DNA from 4 places in the Pseudomonas tritici genome. Region 3 is predicted to be linked to each of the others. Evidence: predicted binding sites of a transcription regulator. Region 3 holds the regulator's gene; each other region holds the start of a gene.
The links. Region 3 encodes FliA, which starts transcription of late flagellar genes. Its sites were predicted from a motif close to CTAAAGTTTNNNNNNNNNNNGCCGNTAA; they were not measured.
Positions count from the first base shown of each region.

Region 1 (5,071 bases), 1.4 Mb from region 3:
GGGCAAGAGCCCTTTGCTTACTTTGGGGCTTTTCCAAAGTGAGCCGCCGTAAGGGCGGAACCCTAAGTGGCCGTGACCGCAGCAACGGATATGTACCCCAACCAGAAAACTCTAGCGCCTGACACATAGCCATCGCAGGCAAGCCAGCTCCCACATTTGAACTTCATTTACACCTGATAGGGCTCGAGCGACTATCAGGCCGCCACGAGAGCAAGCTCCCTCGCCACAGGTCTGGCGTAGTACCAGATACCCAAGCCTAAAGCACCGAAACCAGTGTCCCACCCAAAAACAGCTGATCCAGCCAAAACACCTCGTGCAGCAACACAATCACCCAAAACAGCACCTGATAAGACACCTTGCGCGTCTTGTGCCGGAACACCTGCTGGGCAATCAACGCCCCCGGCCAACCGCCCGCCAGTTCCACGGCATGCAGGATATTCTCCGGCGTACGCCAACTGTCAGTGCGCGCCTTGCGCTTGTCGCTCCAATACAGGAAAAACGCAATCACGCTGACCACGCCATACGCCGCCAGCGGGATCACGGTCTCGCCGCGCTGCCACACCAATACCGAACCCAACAGCGGCGCCGCGCACAGCAGCACGAAGAGCGCTGCCTTCAAGCGTGGATGCTGAATCATCATGCCTTGGCCGCAGCCCAGTCGATCCAGCCGAATTGCCAGGTCGCCAGGATCAGCAAGCCAAACGCAATGCGGTACCAGGCAAACGCTGCATAGCTGTGGCTGGCGATGAATTTGAGCAAGCCCTTGACCGCAATCATCGCGAAGATGAACGAGGTCACAAAGCCGATGGCGAACACCGGCAAGTCCGCAGGCTGGAACAGGTCACGGTACTTGTAGCCCGAATACACCGCCGCACCCACCATGGTCGGCATCGCCAGGAAGAACGAGAACTCGGTGGCGGTCTTGCGCGACAGGCCGAACAACAGGCCGCCGATAATGGTCGAGCCGGACCGCGACGTGCCCGGAATCATCGCCAGGCACTGCGCCAGGCCGACCTTGAGCGCGTCTTTCCAGGTGATGTCATCGACGGTCTCGGCGTGTACTTCGTGCTCGCGGCGCTCGGCCCACAGCATGATGACGCCGCCCACCACCAGCGCCGTGGCTACGGTGACCGGGTTGAACAGGTAATGATGAATCAGGTCGGCGAAAATCACCCCCAACACCACGGCCGGGAAGAACGCAATCAGCAGGTTGACGGTGAACCGCTGGGCCTTGCGCTGGGTCGGCAGGCCGCTGACCACTTCGAAAATCTTGCCACGGAATTCCCACACCACGGCCAGGATGGCGCCCAGCTGAATGATGATGTTGAACGCGTTGAAACGGTCGCCGGTAAAGTCGAGCAAGTCGGCGACGATGATCTGGTGGCCAGTGCTGGAAATCGGCAGGAACTCGGTAAGCCCCTCCACAACGCCAAGAATCAATGCCTGTATGGCGGTCCAAAAATCCATGCTTCCCCCAAAGGTCTTGCTCTATGGCAAGCCTCGTTGATCTTTTTAATGGTTCACTGACGACAAGACACGATGCTGGGTTTTACCCCCAACCCGCAAAAATCCTGTGAAAAATCAGACAGTACTCAGGTTTTCCGAATACAGGCCGAAAGCCTATCAGACAAGGCGGAAAAGTCGATGCAACGCCCACAATTATAAAAAGCCCGGAGTGACAGGACGATGAACAGTTTGCGCAATATGTCGATCAGCCGGCGCCTCTGGCTGATCCTGATAGTCGCCGTGCTGATGCTGTTGGCCCTGGGTTTGCTGATGCTCAAGCAGATCCATGACGACTTGTACCAGGCCAAGCGCCTACAGACCCAACACGTGGTCCAGGCCGCCAGCGGGATCCTGACGTTTTATCACAGCCTCGAGACGACTGGCGTGATGACCCGCGAAGCCGCGCAGAAACAGGCCCTGAGCGTGGTGCGTGGCTTACGCTACGACGATGACGACTATTTCTGGATCAACGACCTCACGCCGGTGATGATCATGCACCCGGCCAACCCCAAGCTCGATGGCCAGAACCTTTCGGCCATTCGTGACCCTGACGGGTTTGCCGTGTTCAACGAGTTCGTGATCCTCGCCAAGGCCAAGGGCGCCGGCATCGTCAACTATCGCTGGCCGAAGCCTGGTGCCGACGCGCCAGTCGCAAAAACCTCGTATATCCAACTGTTCCAGCCGTGGGGCTGGATTATCGGTTCCGGTGTGTACGTGGATGATGTGCAGGCCGAGTTCAGCGCCCAGGTCTGGAAAGCCTCGTTTATCGGCCTGGGTATCGCGCTGATGATGGCCGTTCTGGTGTCGCTCATCGCGCGCAGCATCGTCCGACCGTTGCAGGACGCGGTGAACGCCATGGGCAACATTGCCAGCGGCGAAAGCGACCTGACCCGCAGCCTCGACACCCACGGCCGGGACGAAGTCACCCAATTGGCCCATCACTTCAACAGCTTCACCGCCAAGCTGCGCCAGGTGGTGAGCCAGCTGCAGGTGTGCGCCAATGCCTTGGGCCAATCCTCACTGGAACTGGGCAACAATGCGACCCAGGCCCATGACCGCAGCCAGCAACAGTCCCAGCAGATGGAACTGGTGGCCACCGCCATCAATGAAGTCACCTACGGCGTGCAGGATGTGGCCAAGAACGCCGAGCACGCCGCCAGCGAAATGCGCGACGCACAGGCTCAGGCGCAACAAGGCCAGGTCAATATCGACGGCAGCCTGCAACAGATCGACCAACTGTCCAACACCATCAGCCAGGCCGTGGAGGTGATTCGTACCCTGTCCGCTGAAAGTACCCAGATCGGCAGTGTGCTCGAGGTCATCCGTTCCATCGCCGACCAGACCAACCTGCTGGCCTTGAACGCGGCGATTGAAGCGGCACGCGCCGGCGAGCAAGGCCGCGGCTTTGCGGTGGTGGCCGATGAAGTGCGCCTGCTGGCTCAGCGCACGCAAAAATCCACGGCTGAGATCCAGGGCATGATCGAGCGCCTGCAAGGCCACTCCGAAGCGGCGGTCAAAGTGATCAGCGACAGCCACAGCGCGTCGCAACTGACCATCGAGCAAGCCGGCCAGGCCGGCGCCAGCCTGACCGCCATCGGCCAGGCCCTGCACAACCTCAACGGCCTGAACGCGTCGATTGCCAGCGCCACGCTGCAGCAGGCGCATGTGGTGGAAGACATCAACCAGAACGTCACCCAGGCCGCCGGTTTGTCCCACAGCACGGCGTTGGCGGCGGAACAGTCGAGCGTGGCGAGTGTGCATTTGCGCGGCCTGAGCGACCAGCTCGACGGCCTCTTGCGCCAGTTCAAAGTCTAGTCCTGTAGTGAGCGGGCTTGCCCCGCGCTGGGCTGCGCAGCAGCCCCAAACCAGTCGCCGCGCTCTGTCTGACAGAATGCGGTGTTCTTATTGGGGCTGCTGCGCAGCCCAGCGCGGGGCAAGCCCGCTCACTACAAGCCAATTCCTACGCCAATCTTCTTTCGTTACAATCCCCGCCCTCTCCCACTCTCCCAAGGAACCACCATGTCCGGGCTTGAACTGTTCGCCGCTGCCCTGGGGGTGATCGCTGTGTGGCTGACGGTCAAGCAAAACCCTTGGTGCTGGCCGATCGGGCTGGTCATGGTGCTGCTCTACACCTGGGTGTTCTACGACGTGAAACTCTATTCCGACATGCTGCTGCAGGTGGTTTACGCCGCCCTGCAAGTCTACGGCTGGTGGCAGTGGACCCGCGCCGGCCAGGTCAAGCAAGGGCGCCAGGTCACCAGCCTGGGTGTGCCGGCAATCATGGCCAGCCTCACGGTGGGCGCCGTCGGCAGCCTGCTGCTCGGCGCCGCCATGGCCCATTGGACTGACGCCGCCCAACCCTGGCTCGACGCCGCGCTCACCGGTTTCAGCCTGGTGGCGCAAATGTGGATGGCGCAGAAACGTGTGCAGTGCTGGGCGTTGTGGATTGTCGTGGACGTGATCTTTGTCGGGCTGTTCCTCTACAAAGGCCTCTACCTCACCGCCGCGCTGTACGCGCTGTTCACCGTGATCGCCGTGCAAGGCTGGCGTGAATGGCGCGCCGACCCGGCGTTGCACGCATGAAAGTGGTGGTACTGGCGGGTCCCGAATCCAGCGGCAAGAGCTGGCTGGCGGCTGAATTGCAAGCGCACTTCGGCGGGCTGATGGTCGGGGAATATGTGCGCCACTTCATCGATCACCATCAACGTGACACCACCCTGGCCGATATCCCGGCCATCGCCCGCGGCCAACTGGCCTGGGAGGATACCGCCCGCGCCAAACAGCCCGAGTTGTTGATCCTCGACACGCATTTGCTGACCAACAGACTCTGGAGCCAGACCCTGTTCGGCGACTACCCGGCGTGGCTGGACAGCGAACTGCTGGCGCGGCATTACGACCTGCACCTGCTGCTCTCGCCGGATGATGTGGAATGGACCGCCGACGGCCAACGCTGCCAACCGGAACTGGCGGATCGCCAAGCGTTTTACCAAGCCAGCCTGGATTGGATGCACCAGCACCGGCAACCGGTGGTGGTCGTGGGTGGCGACTGGGAGCAACGCCGCAAAAAGGCATTCGACGCCGTCGCGCACTTGCTGGCCTCGAACTGATCCGCGATATCAGCGCTTTTTGCGTGTACCCAGTTGGATCCACGTCGGCGCATGGTCGCTGGCGTGAGGTTCGTTGCGCACCCACGCATCGACGCCCGCGCCCTTCAGATAGGGTGTAAGCGCGGGGTTGAGCAGCACATGATCGATGCGCAGGCCAGCATTTTTCTGCCAGTGCTGGCGGAAGTAATCCCAGTAGGTGTAGACCCGCTCATCGGGATACAAATGGCGTAGCGCATCGGTCCAGCCTTGTTCCAGCAGGCGTTGGTAAGCGTCACGGCTTTGCGGTTGCAGCAGCGCGTCCTTGAGCCAGGAGCGCGGGTTGTAGATGTCCAGGTCCGTGGGCACCACATTGAAATCCCCAGCCAGCAGCACCGGATGTTCACTGGCTTGCAGCGCCGCTGCGTAGTCGATCAGCCGCTCGAACCACGCCAGCTTGTAGTCGAATTTCGGCCCGGGTT
Region 1 covers NZ_CP077084.1:3,138,469-3,143,539, reverse strand. The annotation lists gene HU722_RS13990 (DUF1294 domain-containing protein) at 257-640, opposite strand; gene HU722_RS13985 (undecaprenyl-diphosphate phosphatase) at 637-1,467, opposite strand; gene HU722_RS13980 (methyl-accepting chemotaxis protein) at 1,687-3,321, shown strand; gene pnuC (nicotinamide riboside transporter PnuC) at 3,526-4,089, shown strand; gene HU722_RS13970 (AAA family ATPase) at 4,086-4,613, shown strand; gene HU722_RS13965 (exodeoxyribonuclease III) at 4,623-5,071, opposite strand, start outside.
Region 1: HU722_RS13980 (methyl-accepting chemotaxis protein) is a predicted target of FliA. The motif match lies at 1,592-1,619, and genes of this name have one in related genera.

Region 2 (5,071 bases), 380 kb from region 3:
AGCTTGGCCTTGAATTGCTGATGCTGGTCGCGCTGTGTTTTGCCCTGTGCCTGGTGCCGGTGGCCATGACCCGGCGTATTCACCCGGCAGCGCTGCATCCGGCGCCGATGGAGCCGCGCTTCTTTATCAAGCGCGTGCCGCAGTCACTGAGTACTGTGCTGGGGGCGGGCTTGATTGTCGGTTCTTTCTACGGTCTGGCGCCGCTCTATGCGTCGCAGCAAGGGCTCAGCACCGAGCAGGTCGGCTTGTTCATGGGTAGCTGCATTTTTGCCGGCTTGCTGGTGCAATGGCCGCTGGGCTGGTTGTCGGATCGGTATGACCGAGCACTGCTGATCCGCTGTTTTGCCTTGTGCCTCGCGGTGGCGGCATTGCCGCTGGCGATCATGACCAAAGTCCCGCTGGAAGTGCTGTTTGTCGCCGGGTTCCTGTGCTCGCTGGTGCAGTTTTGCCTGTACCCGTTGGCCGTGGCGTTTTCCAACGACCATGTCGAAGGCGATCGTCGGGTCTCCCTGACAGCGATGCTGCTGGTGACCTACGGTGTCGGCGCCAGCATCGGGCCGTTGTTGGCGGGCGTGGTGATGAAGCTCTTTGGCAGCCAGATGCTGTACGCGTTCTTCAGCCTGTGCGCGGTGATTCTGGTGTGGCGTATCCGGCCCAAAGCCGTGACCAACCTGCACCAAGTGGAAGATGCGCCACTGCATCACGTGGCAATGCCTGACAGTATGTCCAGTTCACCGCTGGTCGCTGCCCTGGACCCGCGGGTTGATGAGCAGGTGGTGCAAGAGCAGATGCAAAACACCGTTCCCGACCCGGAGCCGGAAATCGAGCCGCAACCACCGACGGATGAGCCGCCCTTTGAGGGACCGCCGGAGCCGCTGGGGCCCGAAGAGCATCCGCATGACTTGAGCAGGGCGCGCCCCTGAAAGCAAAAACGGGCAGATCCCTCAAGGATCTGCCCGTTTTTTATTGCGGTTGTCAGGGTTTAAAAATCGTCGTCTTTGTCGAAGCGCCGTGCTTCACGTTGGAGCTGGTAGACAAAACGCTCGACCTGACGCTGCACCAAACCACTCATGTTGTGGAAGCGCACGCCGGCGAAGGTGGTGTTGATCCTTTCTTCGAAATGCAGATGACGCAGTTCGACCGAGGTGGTCATGCTGCCAAAGGGCAGGGCCGCGATAAACCGGTCGTAGACCTGGCCCAGTTGCAGGCGCTCGGAAATGTCGCCTTCAAAACGCAGTTTGCAGCCGGTAGCGGAAATATCCAGCAACTTGCCGTTGACCGGCGCTTGGAGTTTCTCGCCGCCCAATTCAATGTTGACCAATTGCGCCAGCTTCAACGCGGCGCGAAAGGCATTGCGCCGTTGATGGTAGACCACCTCGTCCGGTAGGCCGCCGGTGTAAATACGGTGGCCGTCCTTTTCGGTTACGGTCAGCGTACCGTTGCTTTCCCAGGCGACGCGCACACCGTCATGGAAGCCTTCAATGCGGAAGGGTTCGCCATTCTCGAGGTGGCGTTCGCCGTCGCGGGGGATCATTTCATCCAGGGCGAGGGTACCGCCGTCCCGATTGACGTCCACCAAGTAGCTCTGGAAGCGTTGGCTGCGTTCATGGAAGGTAATGATCAGCGGGTCATGGCTTTCTTGCAGCATCCGCAAGGTGCCGGCGATTTCCAGAGGGGTGGTGAGGACCTTGGGTGGCTGCGGGGCATCTTCCGCATTAAGGGCGTTGAACACGGTTCTTCCATCTCCAGACAAAATACGACTACACGCAAGAGCAGGCATTCTGCCAGTATGTGGCGCGCCTTGGATAGGCCGCGCTGTAAACGGGCGTCAGGCTTGGCTGCGGGTGCTTGGCTTGACCAGGCGCGAGGTAGAACCTTGCGCGTTATATAGCGCCGGAGGCTCACCGCCGTGAAGTATACGCAACTGGTTCGCGGTCGTAGCTTGCTGAAGCTGGATCGACTGACCGTTGAGCAGGTTGGCTTCCTGGCACAGGGAGAGCAATTGATTGAGTTCTTTGCTCTGGGCCAGTAATTGGTCGCCGACCGAGGAGTGGCTGGCCAACTGCGCCAGGCCGTCCTGGTCGGCGGGCAGGCCCAGGCTGATGAGGATCTGGCTGCGTTTTTTGCCGTGCTGTTCCAGCAGGACAATCAACGACTGCTTGCGCGCCAGAATTTCTTCCAGCAGGGGCATATCGCGGCCGTAGAGGGCCAGGGATTCCTCCCTGAGCAGCTCGAGCAGCTGTTGCGTCGGCGCTAGATCATCAATGATCAGCTGTAGCAGATTTTCGTCGTGATGCATGGCTGGCCTTGGGTTTTAAGCGTCCAAAAGCCCGGCGCAGGCCTTTGCCTAGCGCTCGGCTTCGAAGTTAAGCAGCTTGCTGGCTACACGGTTGCTGTCGACTTTATAGCTGCCATCGGCGATTGCCTGTTTCAATTCAGCCACACGGGCTTTATTGACCACCGGTTGATCGCGCAGCGAGTCAGTGACCTTCTGCAACTGTTGAGCCTCATTGCTCAGGTGTACGGATTCCCCGCTCTGGCTGGCGCTGGCCTGTTCTGCCTTGGCAGGCAGTGGCTGGGCCTTGGCCTCCACGCTTTCCTTGGAACGCGTAGTGCCTGCCGTTGATGGGGCGTTATTCAAACGACTGAAATCGATGACCATGATAAAAAAACCTCTGGGTATTTGGACGCTTGCCATGTTTTCGGCAATACCCGGATTAACTTTAGGCGCGAATGACAATAAATCTCCGCACGGAACATCTCGTGCACAGTGTAGAAAAACCCAGCGTCCACTACCAGCAATCTATAAAGCGACCTCGACTTGCCCCGGCGCCGTTACCCTGGCCTTGATGACCCGGTTGGAATTGAGGTTCTTGACGCGTATCTGTTCGCTCATACCGCCGTTGGACAAGGCTTCCCCCGGCATTTTTACCTGCAGTGCACCACTGCTGGCGGAAATGACCACCTGATCGCCCTTGCGAATCACCTCTGCCTGCTCAAGATGCACCAGTGTGATCACCTGGTCAGTGACCACTGGTCGGGTCAATTTCTGCCCGACGGCCTGATCGAGGGACGTCAGGTAGCCCTGACTGATCATGCTGATGTCGCGCTCGCGCAACACAACGTCTTCGAAACCGATGATGCCGGTGCGTTTGAGTGGGCGGGCCACCACCACCACATCGCGAAACAACTTGACCTGGGCCGGCACGAACACGGTCCAGGGCGAGGCGCCGTCGCAGCGAACCTTGACCGTCACGCGGCCAATGGGCTGTGCCGGGCTTTCCAGGGTGGCTGTCAATTCCTTGTCGCACATTGGCATGCGCAAACGCGGGTCCAACTGGTTGACCTGGATTTCATAACGCCCTGGCGTCTGTGTGGTCGCCAGATAATCTTCTACAGTGAACTCAAGAAAGCCTTGAGTGACGCCGATAAGTAGATCAGGCAGGGTGACGTTATCTGCGCGGGCTGTGGCGCTCAGACCCAAGGCGAGTATCGCCAGCGGTGTGCAGAACAATCTGCAAAACCGTGTAGGGTTGGCGCGTCGGGAAACCGTCGTTTTAATATCCATAATCAATAAATAGCAAAGCTCGTGCCGTTTAGCGTTGGGTGCGCGTCGCACCCTCAAAGGTTTTAGCGTAGGAGTCTGGGCATGGCAGGAGTAATGGATTCAGTAAACCAGCGCACACAGCTGGTAGGGCAGAATCGCCTGGAGTTGTTGCTTTTTCGCCTGGATGGCAAACAGCTGTATGGCATCAACGTGTTCAAGGTGCGGGAAGTGCTGCAATGCCCCAAGCTGACGATCATGCCCAAGTCCAGCCCGGTGGTATGTGGCGTTGCCAATATCCGGGGTGCGACGATCCCGATTCTTGATCTGGCCCTGGCCACCGGTTCTGCAGGTTTGCAGGACCGCCAGAATCCATTTGTGATCATCACCGAGTACAACACCAAGACCCAGGGTTTCCTGGTGCGCTCGGTGGAACGTATCGTCAACATGAACTGGGAAGAGATCCATCCGCCGCCCAAGGGCACGGGTCGCGATCACTACCTCACGGCAGTGACGCGGGTGGATAACCAGTTGGTCGAAATCATCGACGTGGAAAAAATCCTCGCCGAAGTGGCACCCACCTCGGAGTCGATTTCCGTGGGTGTGGTGGACGCTGAAACTGCGCACAAGGCAGTCTCCCTGCGCGTGTTGACGGTGGACGACTCTTCTGTGGCCCGTAAACAGGTGACCCGTTGCCTGCAAACCGTCGGCGTGGAAGTGGTGGCCCTCAACGATGGTCGCCAGGCGTTGGATTACCTGCGCAAGCTGGTGGACGAGGGCAAGAAGCCGGAAGAAGAATTCTTGATGATGATCTCCGACATCGAGATGCCGGAAATGGACGGCTACACCCTCACGGCGGAGATACGCAACGATCCACGCATGCAAAAATTACATATCATCCTGCATACTTCGTTGTCGGGTGTATTCAACCAGGCGATGGTCAAGAAGGTCGGTGCCGATGACTTCCTGGCCAAATTCCGCCCCGATGACCTGGCATCCCGGGTCGTCGAGCGGATCAAAGCAGCAGATCACGGCTAGGGGCTTTTTCCCTGGCGGTCACACGATTTAAGAGGCGGTATCAGTGTCTACGGGTAATTTGGATTTTGAACAGTTCCGGGTCTTCCTGGAAAAGGCCTGTGGCATATTGCTCGGTGAAAACAAGCAGTATCTGGTATCCAGCCGTCTCAACAAACTGATGGAGCAGCAGGGCATCAAGTCGTTGGGTGAGCTGGTCCAGCGCATCCAGGGCCAGCCGCGCAGCGGGCTCAAGGAAATGGTGGTCGATGCCATGACCACCAACGAAACCCTGTGGTTTCGCGACACCTACCCCTTTGAAGTGCTCAAGAGCAAAGTGCTGCCGGAGGCCATCAAGGCCAGCCCGGGCCAGCGCCTGCGCATCTGGTCGGCGGCGTGCTCCTCGGGGCAGGAGCCGTACTCGATCTCGATGTCCATCGATGAGTTCGAGCGGACCAATATGGGCCAATTGAAGGCCGGTGCTCAAATCGTGGCCACCGACCTGTCCGGCAC
Region 2 covers NZ_CP077084.1:4,967,730-4,972,800, reverse strand. The annotation lists gene HU722_RS22610 (MFS transporter) at 1-923, shown strand, start outside; gene HU722_RS22605 (flagellar brake protein) at 983-1,732, opposite strand; gene HU722_RS22600 (flagella synthesis protein FlgN) at 1,829-2,299, opposite strand; gene flgM (flagellar biosynthesis anti-sigma factor FlgM) at 2,348-2,662, opposite strand; gene flgA (flagellar basal body P-ring formation chaperone FlgA) at 2,804-3,568, opposite strand; gene HU722_RS22585 (chemotaxis protein CheV) at 3,650-4,582, shown strand; gene cheR (protein-glutamate O-methyltransferase CheR) at 4,626-5,071, shown strand, end outside.
Region 2: flgM (flagellar biosynthesis anti-sigma factor FlgM) is a predicted target of FliA. The motif match lies at 2,700-2,727, and genes of this name have one in related genera.

Region 3 (5,071 bases):
GTGCTGAGCCTGGCCATCAGTCATGAATTGCCGGTCGCCTACCTGACCGACGGGCCGCGGATTCCGGATGATCTGCATCTGCCGCGCCGTCATCAGTTGGTCAGCCGTGCAGTCAGCGTGCAAATGCAAGAAGAGCCTAGCGAGGAAGCGATGGCCGATATGTTCGCCGACCTTTACCACAGCCCCGCAAAACGGGTGGGTTGAGGTCAGGATGAACACAATGAAATGTATCTACATCGATGGTCTGCAAGCGATTCACGCGGCCAAGCCATGTAGCCTGCGTCTAAGCAAGACAAGGTAAAGAAATAAAATGGGCAGCATGCATCCCGTACAGGTGATCGCGGTGACCGGCGGCAAAGGTGGCGTCGGAAAAACTAACGTGTCAGTGAATTTGTCCCTGGCCCTGGCAGAGCTTGGCCGTCGCGTCATGCTGCTGGATGCTGACCTGGGGCTGGCGAACGTCGACGTTCTGCTGGGGCTGACGCCCAAACACACCCTTGCCGATGTGATCGAGGGCCGCTGCGAGCTGCGCGATGTGCTGCTGCAGGGCCCCGGTGGCATCCGCATCGTGCCGGCCGCCTCTGGCACCCAGAGCATGGTGCACCTGAGCCCAGCGCAGCATGCCGGCCTGATCCAGGCGTTCAGTGATATCGGCGACAACCTCGACGTGCTGGTGATCGACACCGCCGCCGGGATCGGCGAGTCAGTGGTCAGCTTCGTGCGCGCCGCGCAGGAAGTCTTGCTGGTGGTCTGCGATGAACCCACCTCGATCACCGACGCCTACGCCCTGATCAAACTGCTTAACCGCGACTACGGCATGAACCGCTTCCGCGTCCTGGCCAACATGGCCCAGAGCCCGCAGGAAGGGCGCAACCTGTTCGCCAAGTTGACCAAGGTCACGGACCGCTTCCTCGATGTCGCCTTACAATACGTTGGCGCAGTTCCCTACGACGAGTGTGTGCGCAAGGCTGTGCAAAAGCAGCGTGCAGTCTACGAAGCGTTCCCTCGTTCCAAATGCGCATTGGCGTTCAAGGCTATTGCCCAGAAGGTCGATACCTGGCCGTTGCCCGCCAACCCTCGGGGGCATCTGGAGTTTTTCGTCGAGCGATTGGTGCATCAGACGAGCGCAGGACCGGTGCTATGACAGCGAACGGCTACAACGCTTACAAGAAGTCTGCCCGTGACAGCCAGGGCGAGTTGATCGAGCGCTACGCGCCCTTGGTCAAGCGCATTGCCTATCACTTGCTGGCACGCCTGCCCGCCAGCGTCCAGGTCGAAGACTTGATCCAGGCCGGCATGATCGGTTTGCTCGAAGTGTCGACCAAATACGACGCGAGCAAGGGGGCGAGTTTCGAGACGTATGCGGGTATCCGTATCCGTGGCGCGATGCTCGATGAAGTGCGTAAAGGCGACTGGGCGCCGCGTTCGGTACACCGCAATACGCGCATGGTCAGTGACGCAATTCGCGCAATTGAAGCAAAAACCGGTCGCGACGCTAAAGATCACGAAGTTGCGGCCGAACTCCAATTGAGTCTCGACGATTATTACGGGATTTTGAACGATACCTTGGGCAGCCGCTTGTTCAGTTTCGACGACCTGTTGCAGGACGGCGAACACGAAGGGCTGCACGAAGACGGCGCGAGCGCTCATATGGAGCCATCGCGCGACTTGGAAGATGAACGCTTCCAGGGGGCGCTGGCGGAAGCGATTGCCAATTTGCCGGAGCGTGAGCGGCTGGTGTTGGCGCTGTACTACGACGAAGAGCTGAACCTCAAGGAAATCGGTGAGGTCCTGGGGGTCAGTGAATCGCGGGTCAGCCAGTTGCATAGCCAGTGCGCAGCCCGCTTGCGGGGGCGTTTGGGAGAGTGGCGAGCGCGCTGACAGGCAGTGTGGGGGGCACTGCAGACGATACCGCGACGGTGATTGACCTTCGCGGGTTCGACCCGTGGTGGCCCCGGCAGTCCTTTTTGTGTAATGCCTGTTGAATGAAATGGCGCGTCCAGGTGCTGGGCGCGTTTAAGACTGCTTGGAGGTCGAATTGGACAAGAACATGAAAATCCTCATCGTTGATGACTTCTCAACGATGCGGCGGATCATAAAAAACCTGTTGCGTGACCTTGGGTTCACTAACACGGTCGAGGCGGATGACGGCATCACAGCCATTCCGATCCTCAACAGCGGCAGCATCGACTTTCTGGTAACAGACTGGAACATGCCGGGCATGACCGGTATCGACTTGCTGCGCCACGTGCGTGCTGACGAAAAGCTGCGCAGCCTTCCTGTGCTGATGGTGACCGCCGAAGCCAAGCGTGAGCAGATCATCGAAGCCGCCCAAGCCGGGGTTAACGGTTACGTGGTCAAGCCATTCACTGCATTGGCCTTGAAAGAGAAGATCGAAAAAATCTTCGAACGCATCCACGGCTAATGCCATCGCGGGGGAGCTATGGAGCATAAAGAAACGTCACAGGGAGACTTTGAGTCGACCCTGAAAAAGCATGCTCACCAGTTGGTCGAAAGCCTTGAAAAAGGCCAGTTCGGCGACGCGGTGCAGTTGATCCATGAGCTCAACCAGACCCGTGACCGCGGCCTGTATCAGGAAGTGGGCAAGCTCACGCGCGAGCTGCACAGTGCGATCGTCAATTTCCAGATTGACCCGCATATGCCCCAGGCCGAAGAAATTTCGCAAATCACCGATGCCACCGAACGCCTGTCCTACGTGGTCAGGCTGACTGAGGCGGCGGCCAACCGCACCATGGACCTGGTGGAAAATGCCACGCCCCTGGTCAATGGCATGGCCACCGAAGCCCAGGCCCTCAGCGTTGACTGGGGCCGCTTCATGCGTCGCGAAGTCGGGGCTGAAGAGTTTCGTGAGCTGGCGCGTCGGGTCGAAGGGTTCTTGTCACGCAGCGAGCAGGAAAACCGCACGGTTTCCAGCAACCTCAACGACATTCTGCTCGCCCAGGATTACCAGGACCTCACCGGCCAGGTGATCAAGCGTGTGACCCAGTTGGTCACCGAAGTGGAAAGCAACTTGCTCAAATTAGTGCTTATGGCAGGCCAGGTAGACCGTTTTGCCGGTATCGAACATGACCGCGAAGCGATCCTCTCGGAAAAAGATCCACAAAAACATCTCGCCAAGGGTGAAGGTCCGCAGATTCATGCCGATAAACGTGAAGACGTTGTATCGGGTCAGGATGATGTTGATGACCTGTTATCCAGTTTAGGCTTCTAAGGAGCACCCACATGAGCTTCGGCGCCGATGAAGAAATCCTTCAGGATTTCCTTGTAGAGGCCGGCGAAATTTTAGAGCAGCTGTCCGAACAGCTGGTCGAGCTGGAAAGCCGACCAGATGATGCGAACCTGCTCAATGCAATTTTTCGCGGTTTTCACACTGTAAAAGGGGGCGCCGGCTTCCTCCAGCTCCATGAGCTGGTGGAGTGCTGCCACATCGCCGAGAACGTGTTCGACATCCTGCGCAAGGGTGAGCGTCACGTTGATTCGGAGTTGATGGACGTGATTCTCGAAGCTCTGGATGCGGTCAACGGGATGTTCAGCGAAGTCCGCGAACGTTCCCCGATCACCGCGGCCACGCCGGAACTGTTGGCTGCGCTGGCACGTTATGCGGAGCCCGCCGACCTGTCGGCTGCGCCGGTAGCAGAAGCGGCGCCTGAGCCGTTGGCTGAGGCCGAGCCGGACGTGACCGACAGCGAGTTCGAACAGCTGCTCAACTCCCTCAGTGCCGTCAAGGCCGAGGCAGAAGCACCGGCCGCCGTTGCTCCGGCAGCGGCGCCGACCAGCGAAGACATTACCGACGCTGAGTTCGAATCCCTGCTCGACCAGTTGCACGGCAAAGGCCAGTTCGCGGCCGACGCCGTGCCACCGGCGGCGGCTGCCGCGGCACCTGCCGCGCCCGTCAGCACTGACATCACCGACGACGAATTTGAAGCGTTGCTCGACCAACTGCATGGCAAGGGCACCTTCGCGGCCGATGCCTTGCCGGCCGTCGCCGCCACGCCTGCAGCGGCTGCCAACACTGCAGCGCCTGCCGCTGCTGCACCGGCAGGCGATGGGTTGATTTCCGATCACGAATTCGAATCCCTGTTGGACGAGTTGCACGGCAAGGGCAAGTTCAGCGAAGTTGCTCCGGCCGCTGCGGTGGCCACGGCTGCACCGGTTGCCGCCAAAGCCGCCGCCCCTGCACCGGCCGCCAAGCCTGCGCCCGCACCGGCCGCCGCTCCGGCGCCTGCACGTGCTGCAGCGGCACCGGTTGCCGAGAAGCCTGCCAGTGAAGCCGAAACCACCGTGCGCGTTGATACCGCACGCCTGGACGACATCATGAACATGGTCGGCGAACTGGTACTGGTGCGTAATCGCCTGGTGCGCCTGGGCCTGAGCAGCGGCGATGAAGCCATGCAAAAGGCCGTGTCGAACCTGGATGTGGTGACTGCCGACCTGCAGACCGCCGTGATGAAAACGCGGATGCAGCCGATCAAGAAAGTCTTCGGCCGCTTCCCGCGCCTGGTTCGCGACTTGGCGCGCCAGTTGAAGAAAGAGATCAACCTGGAACTGGTGGGTGAAGAAACCGACCTCGACAAGAACCTTGTCGAGGCCCTGGCCGACCCGCTGGTCCACTTGGTGCGCAACGCCGTCGACCACGGCGTCGAAACCCCGGAAGAACGCGAAGCCTCGGGCAAGTCCCGTGGCGGCAAGGTGATCCTGGCGGCGGAGCAAGAGGGCGACCACATCCTGCTGTCGATCACCGATGACGGCAAAGGCATGGACCCGGCCATATTGCGTAATATCGCAGTCAAGCGTGGCGTGATGGACAAGGACGCCGCCGACCGCCTGACCGATAGCGAATGCTACAACCTGATCTTTGCCCCGGGCTTCTCGACCAAAACCGAGATTTCCGACGTGTCTGGTCGCGGTGTGGGCATGGACGTGGTGAAGACCAAGATCAGCCAGCTCAACGGCTCGATCAACATCTACTCGACCAAGGGCCAGGGCTCGAAGATCGTCATCAAGGTGCCGTTGACCCTGGCGATCATGCCGACCCTGATGGTGATGCTGG
Region 3 covers NZ_CP077084.1:4,585,312-4,590,382, reverse strand. The annotation lists gene flhF (flagellar biosynthesis GTPase FlhF) at 1-204, shown strand, start outside; gene fleN (flagellar synthesis regulator FleN) at 311-1,144, shown strand; gene fliA (RNA polymerase sigma factor FliA) at 1,141-1,881, shown strand; gene HU722_RS20755 (chemotaxis response regulator CheY) at 2,051-2,425, shown strand; gene HU722_RS20750 (protein phosphatase CheZ) at 2,444-3,232, shown strand; gene HU722_RS20745 (chemotaxis protein CheA) at 3,244-5,071, shown strand, end outside.

Region 4 (5,071 bases), 1.6 Mb from region 3:
CAGTGCGAACCTCCGGCTCCCGCCGAATCATCCGCTTCATCTTCACTTCAAACGCCCATGTCAGGCTGACCGCCGCACACGCCAGGCCCAGCGCCAAACCCCACCACACGCCGGTCGGCCCCCAGCCCAGGGTGAAGGCCATCAGCCAGGCCGAAGGCGCACCGATCAGCCAGTAGCAGCCTAGGCCGACCAGGAAGGTGGTCTTGGCATCTTTCAACCCGCGGATACAGCCCATGGCGATGGTTTGTACGCCATCGAACAACTCGAACCAGGCCGCGACGGCCAACAGGCTGACGGCCAGCACGATCACGTCGTGAAACGCCGGGTCGTTATGGTCGAGGAACAGCCCGATCAGCGGGTCGGAGAATAGCCAGAACACCAGCGCAAATCCCAACATCACGGCAGCACCAAAGCTGATCCCGACGCGACCGGCCATACGCGCCTGCAACAACTGACCGGCACCGTAGTGCTGGCCGATGCGCATGGTGATCGCGTAGGACATCCCCGCCGGCACCATGAACGCCACCGAGACGATCTGCAGCGCGATCTGATGCGCTGCCAATTGCGTGCTGCCCATGGTGCCCATGCACAGCGCCGCAAAGGCAAACAGCCCGACTTCCACCGCGTAGGTGCCCCCAATCGGCAGGCCCAGGCGCCACAATTCGCGCAGGTATCGGGTGTTGAGACGTAGCAGGCCGTTGCTCAGCGGGTACGCCGCGTAGGTGCGGTTGTGGGAGATGTACCACATCAACGCCAGTGCCATCCCGTTGGCGACGATGGCCGTGACCAGCCCGATGCCCATCAGGCCGAGCTTCGGCAGGCCAAACATGCCTTCGATCAGCGCGTGGTTGAGCAGGTAGTTGGCCACCGCACCGCCGAGGCTGATCACCATTACCGGCGTCGCCTTGCCTATCGCGCTGGTGAAGCCGCGCAGGGCCATGAAGCTCAGGAAGCCGGGCAGGGCGAACGGCAAAATCGTCAGGAATTGCCCGGCGGAGTGCACATTGGTTTCGGTCTGGCCAAACAATAGCAACAGCGGTTTGAGGTTCCACAGCAACAGGCCGGCCGCCAAAGCCATCAGCCAAGCCAGCCATAGCCCGGCCTGGGTCAGCCGAGTGGCGCCTTCGATATCGCCCGCGCCGTGACGAATAGCCACCAGCGTACCCACGGCGGCGATCACGCCGATGCAGAAAATCGACACGAACGAATAGCTCGCCGCACCCAGGCCGCCACCGGCCAGGGCTTCGGGGCTCAGGCGGGCCATCATCAGGGTGTCGGTCAGCACCATCAGCATGTGCGCCAACTGTGAGGCAATCAACGGCCCTGACAGCCGCAGAATGGCCCAGAGTTCGGTACGTGCCGGATGCTGCATGATCATCACGCTCGAAAAGTCAGAGGGGTGGGGAAGGGTTGATTCTCGGCGCTCTCCGACCGTTGCACAAAGGGATAAATGCGATCGTTCGCATGACTAAAACTCATGGTAGGGTGCTGCATTGTTCTGTAGGAGGTTTCCATATGTCGCGTCGTCTTCCTCCGCTTTATGCGTTGCGCGCATTTGAAGCCGCGTCCCGGCACAACTCCTTTACCCGCGCGGCAGAGGAGCTTTCGATTACGCAAAGTGCAGTGAGCCGACATATCCGCACATTAGAAGAGCATTTCGCCTGCCGCCTGTTCCAGCGCAGTGGGCGCACCTTGCAACTCACCGAAGCCGCGCGCCTGCTATTGCCCGGTGTCCGAGAAGGTTTCGCCGCGCTGGAACGGGCCTGCCATACCCTGAACGCCGAAGATGACATCCTGCGCATGAAGGCACCGTCGACCCTGACCATGCGTTGGCTGTTGGCGCGGCTCAGTCGCTTCCGCGCATTGCAGCCGGGCAACGAAGTGCAATTGACCAGCGCCTGGATGAACATCGACGAAGTGGATTTCAATCAGGAGCCGTTCGATTGCGCGGTATTGCTGAGTAATGGCCACTTCCCGGCAGATTGGGAGGCGTGTTACCTGTTTGCCGAAATGCTGATACCGGTCGGCGCCCCCAACCTGCTGAACGACGGCCCTTGGGATGTGGCACGGCTGGCAGCCACCGAGCTGCTGCATCCGACGCCAGATCGTCGTGACTGGCGTTACTGGTTGGAGCGCATGAGGTTGTCATCCGAAGTGTCGCTCAAGGGCGGCCAGGTATTCGATACCCTCGAGCTGGGCATGATCGCCGCCGCACGGGGTTATGGTGTGTCGATGGGCGACTTGCTGATGGTGGCCGAAGACGTGGCCCAGGGGCGGTTGAGTTTGCCCTGGCCAACCGCCGTGGCCAGTGGCGAAAATTACTACCTGGTGTGGCCGAAAACCCGTCCCGGTGGCGAGCGTTTGCGGCGCTTGGCGGAGTTTCTGCAGGCGGAAGTCAAGGCGATGGAGTTGCCCCGGGTCGAATGCCTCGATTGAGGGATGGCAAACCGTTCGTGCAATCGTTTGCGCGATACCCCTGTAGATCGCTCAAGTATTGTCTCGACCTGCCGAAGTAGGTGTGTTGGAAACTTCGTGCACAACGTTCCCCACCAGATAATTTGCCGAGCAGCGCTATGAGATCAGGATGATCCTGGCCTCGGCCAGGAGCCTTCATGTCTCAACCTCGCGCCCGGATAGCCTCACAGTTAGGTATCGCTTTAGCCTTGATTCTGGCTGTCGCCATTGGTGGCAGCACTGTCTTTGCCCTGCGCTCCCTCGACTCAGCCAACCTCGATACCCGCGAGGAACACCTGGCCAGTGAAGCGCGGCTGCTCGCCGACCAACTCAACACGTTCCACAGCACGCTGCGTGAGAGCACCGAGCGCCTGACCGGGCTGTTCGAGAAGCGCTTCAGTGCCGGCTTGAGCGTACGGGCCGATCAACCAGTCGCGGTCGCCGGCGTACAGACCCCGAGCCTCTTCCTGGGCAGCGATCTCCTGAACAACAACTTCCAGGAAGTGGACGAGTTCAAGCAGATGTCCGGTGGCGTGGCCACGGTATTTGTGCGCAGCGGCGACGACTTCATCCGTGTCAGCACTTCCCTGACCAAGCAGGATGGCAATCGCGCTATTGGCACTGTGCTTGACCGCAATGGGCCGGCCTATCCGCGTGTATCCAGTGGCCAGACCTACATCGGCCGAGCGGTGTTGTTCGATCGTTCCTACATGACGCAATACAGCCCGGTGCGCGACACCAGCGGCAAAGTCATCGCGGTGCTGTTCATCGGCTTTGACTATACTGACGCCCAGAACGCGCAGTTCGAGAACCTCAAACGCTTCCGTATCGGTAAGACCGGTTCCCTGGCGTTGCTGGATGAGCAGAAGCGCTGGTTGGTGCCGCCGGCTGGCGTGCAGGCGCCGGATCAAGCGGTGCCCGTTATGTTGGACCTGGCTAAGGCGCCCAGTGTTGGCCGTTTTTGGGCTGACAAAAATGAAGACTTCTACAGCGTGTCGGTACCCTTCGAAGGCGGGCCGTGGGCCGTGATTGCGAGCATGCCCAAAGCGGAGATTCGCTCGGTGACGTGGGATGTCGGCATCCGGCTGGTGATTGGCAGCGTGCTGGCGATGCTGCTGGCAGTGGGTGCAACCGTCTGGCTGCTGCGCAGCAAACTGGCGCCACTGGGCGACTTGGTGCGCCAGGCCGAAGCCTTGGGCGCGGGTGATTTGAGCGCACGCCTGAATGTGTCCAGCCATGATGAAATCGGCCAGCTGGCGCGCAGTTTCAACCAGATGGGTGAAGCGCTGTCGACCATGGTCTCGCACATCCGTAACGCCGCTGGAGAGGTCAACAGCCGCGCCCAGGCGTTGTCCGGTTTGTCCGGTGGTGCCTATGAAGGCATGGAGCAGCAGTCCGGCGAGATCACCAGCATGGCCGGCGCGGTAGAAGAGTTCAGCGCCACCTCGCTGAACATCGCTGACAACATGGGTGCCACCGAGCGCCTGGCCCAGGAAAACGCTCAGCAAACCCGCATCGGCCGTAACTCGATGCAAGAGGCGTCGTCGTCCCTGGAGCACATCGCCACGGCCCTCAACAGCACGGCCACGGTGATCAACACCCTGGGCCAGCGCTCCCAGGAAATTGGGGGGATCGTCGGGGTGATTACGTCGATCGCCGATCAGACCAACCTGCTGGCACTCAACGCGGCTATCGAGGCCGCACGGGCCGGTGAGCAAGGGCGTGGTTTTGCCGTGGTCGCCGATGAAGTACGCAACCTGGCGTCGCGCACCCGAGAGGCTACGGACGAAATCTCTGGGATGATCCAAAGTATCCAGCAAGAAACCGGCAATGCCATCAGCACCATGGAGCACGGTAACGTGCTGATGCAGGAAGGTCTGTCGCGTAACGCCGACGTGGCTTCGGCCCTGGCGCGTATCGATGAGCAAAGCCGCTCGGCCGGTGAGCAGTTCGCTGCGATCACCACGGCCACCCAGGAACAGAGCAGCACCGCGACCTTGCTTAGCAGCAACTTGCAAAGCATTGCGCTGGCCAACAGCGAGCAGCGTGAAGTGGTGTCGAACCTGGCAATTACCGCCAAGGAACTGGAGACGCTGGCGGCGGGTTTGCGGCATGAGGTGGATCGGTTCCGCTGAAACTCCGCAGGTCAATTGTGGGACCTGGCTCGTGTGGGAGCCGGGCTTGCCCGCGATGCAGGCACCTCTGGTTTTCGGATGTACCGAGGTGATGTTAACGCAGGCAAGCCAGCGCCCACATTTTGGCACTGTGCCAGGCTCAAGTGATCGCTGCCGGCCGGTATTGCAGGGCTTCTTTCAGATGATCGCGGGAAATGGCGTCGGTCTGTTCGATGTCGGCCAACGTGCGCGCAACCTTCAACAGCCGGTGGGCCGCGCGCAGCGAGAGTGTCAGTCGTTCGCAGGCGGTCTCCAGCCAGCCCTCATCGACCTTGGTCAGCTTGCAATGCTTGCGTAGCCCAGGCAGATCAAGAAACGCGTTGGCACACCCCTGGCGTTTTTGCTGATGCTCTCGGGCCTGGGCGACCCGCGCCGATGCATGAGCCGTTGTGTCGCCAGCTTGGTGGATTGGGTTCAGCGCAGTCGTTTCCCGTGCCACCGTC
Region 4 covers NZ_CP077084.1:6,233,149-6,238,219, reverse strand. The annotation lists gene HU722_RS28745 (NorM family multidrug efflux MATE transporter) at 1-1,378, opposite strand, end outside; gene HU722_RS28740 (LysR substrate-binding domain-containing protein) at 1,516-2,436, shown strand; gene HU722_RS28735 (methyl-accepting chemotaxis protein) at 2,613-4,589, shown strand; gene HU722_RS28730 (YifB family Mg chelatase-like AAA ATPase) at 4,729-5,071, opposite strand, start outside.
Region 4: HU722_RS28735 (methyl-accepting chemotaxis protein) is a predicted target of FliA. The motif match lies at 2,487-2,514, and genes of this name have one in related genera.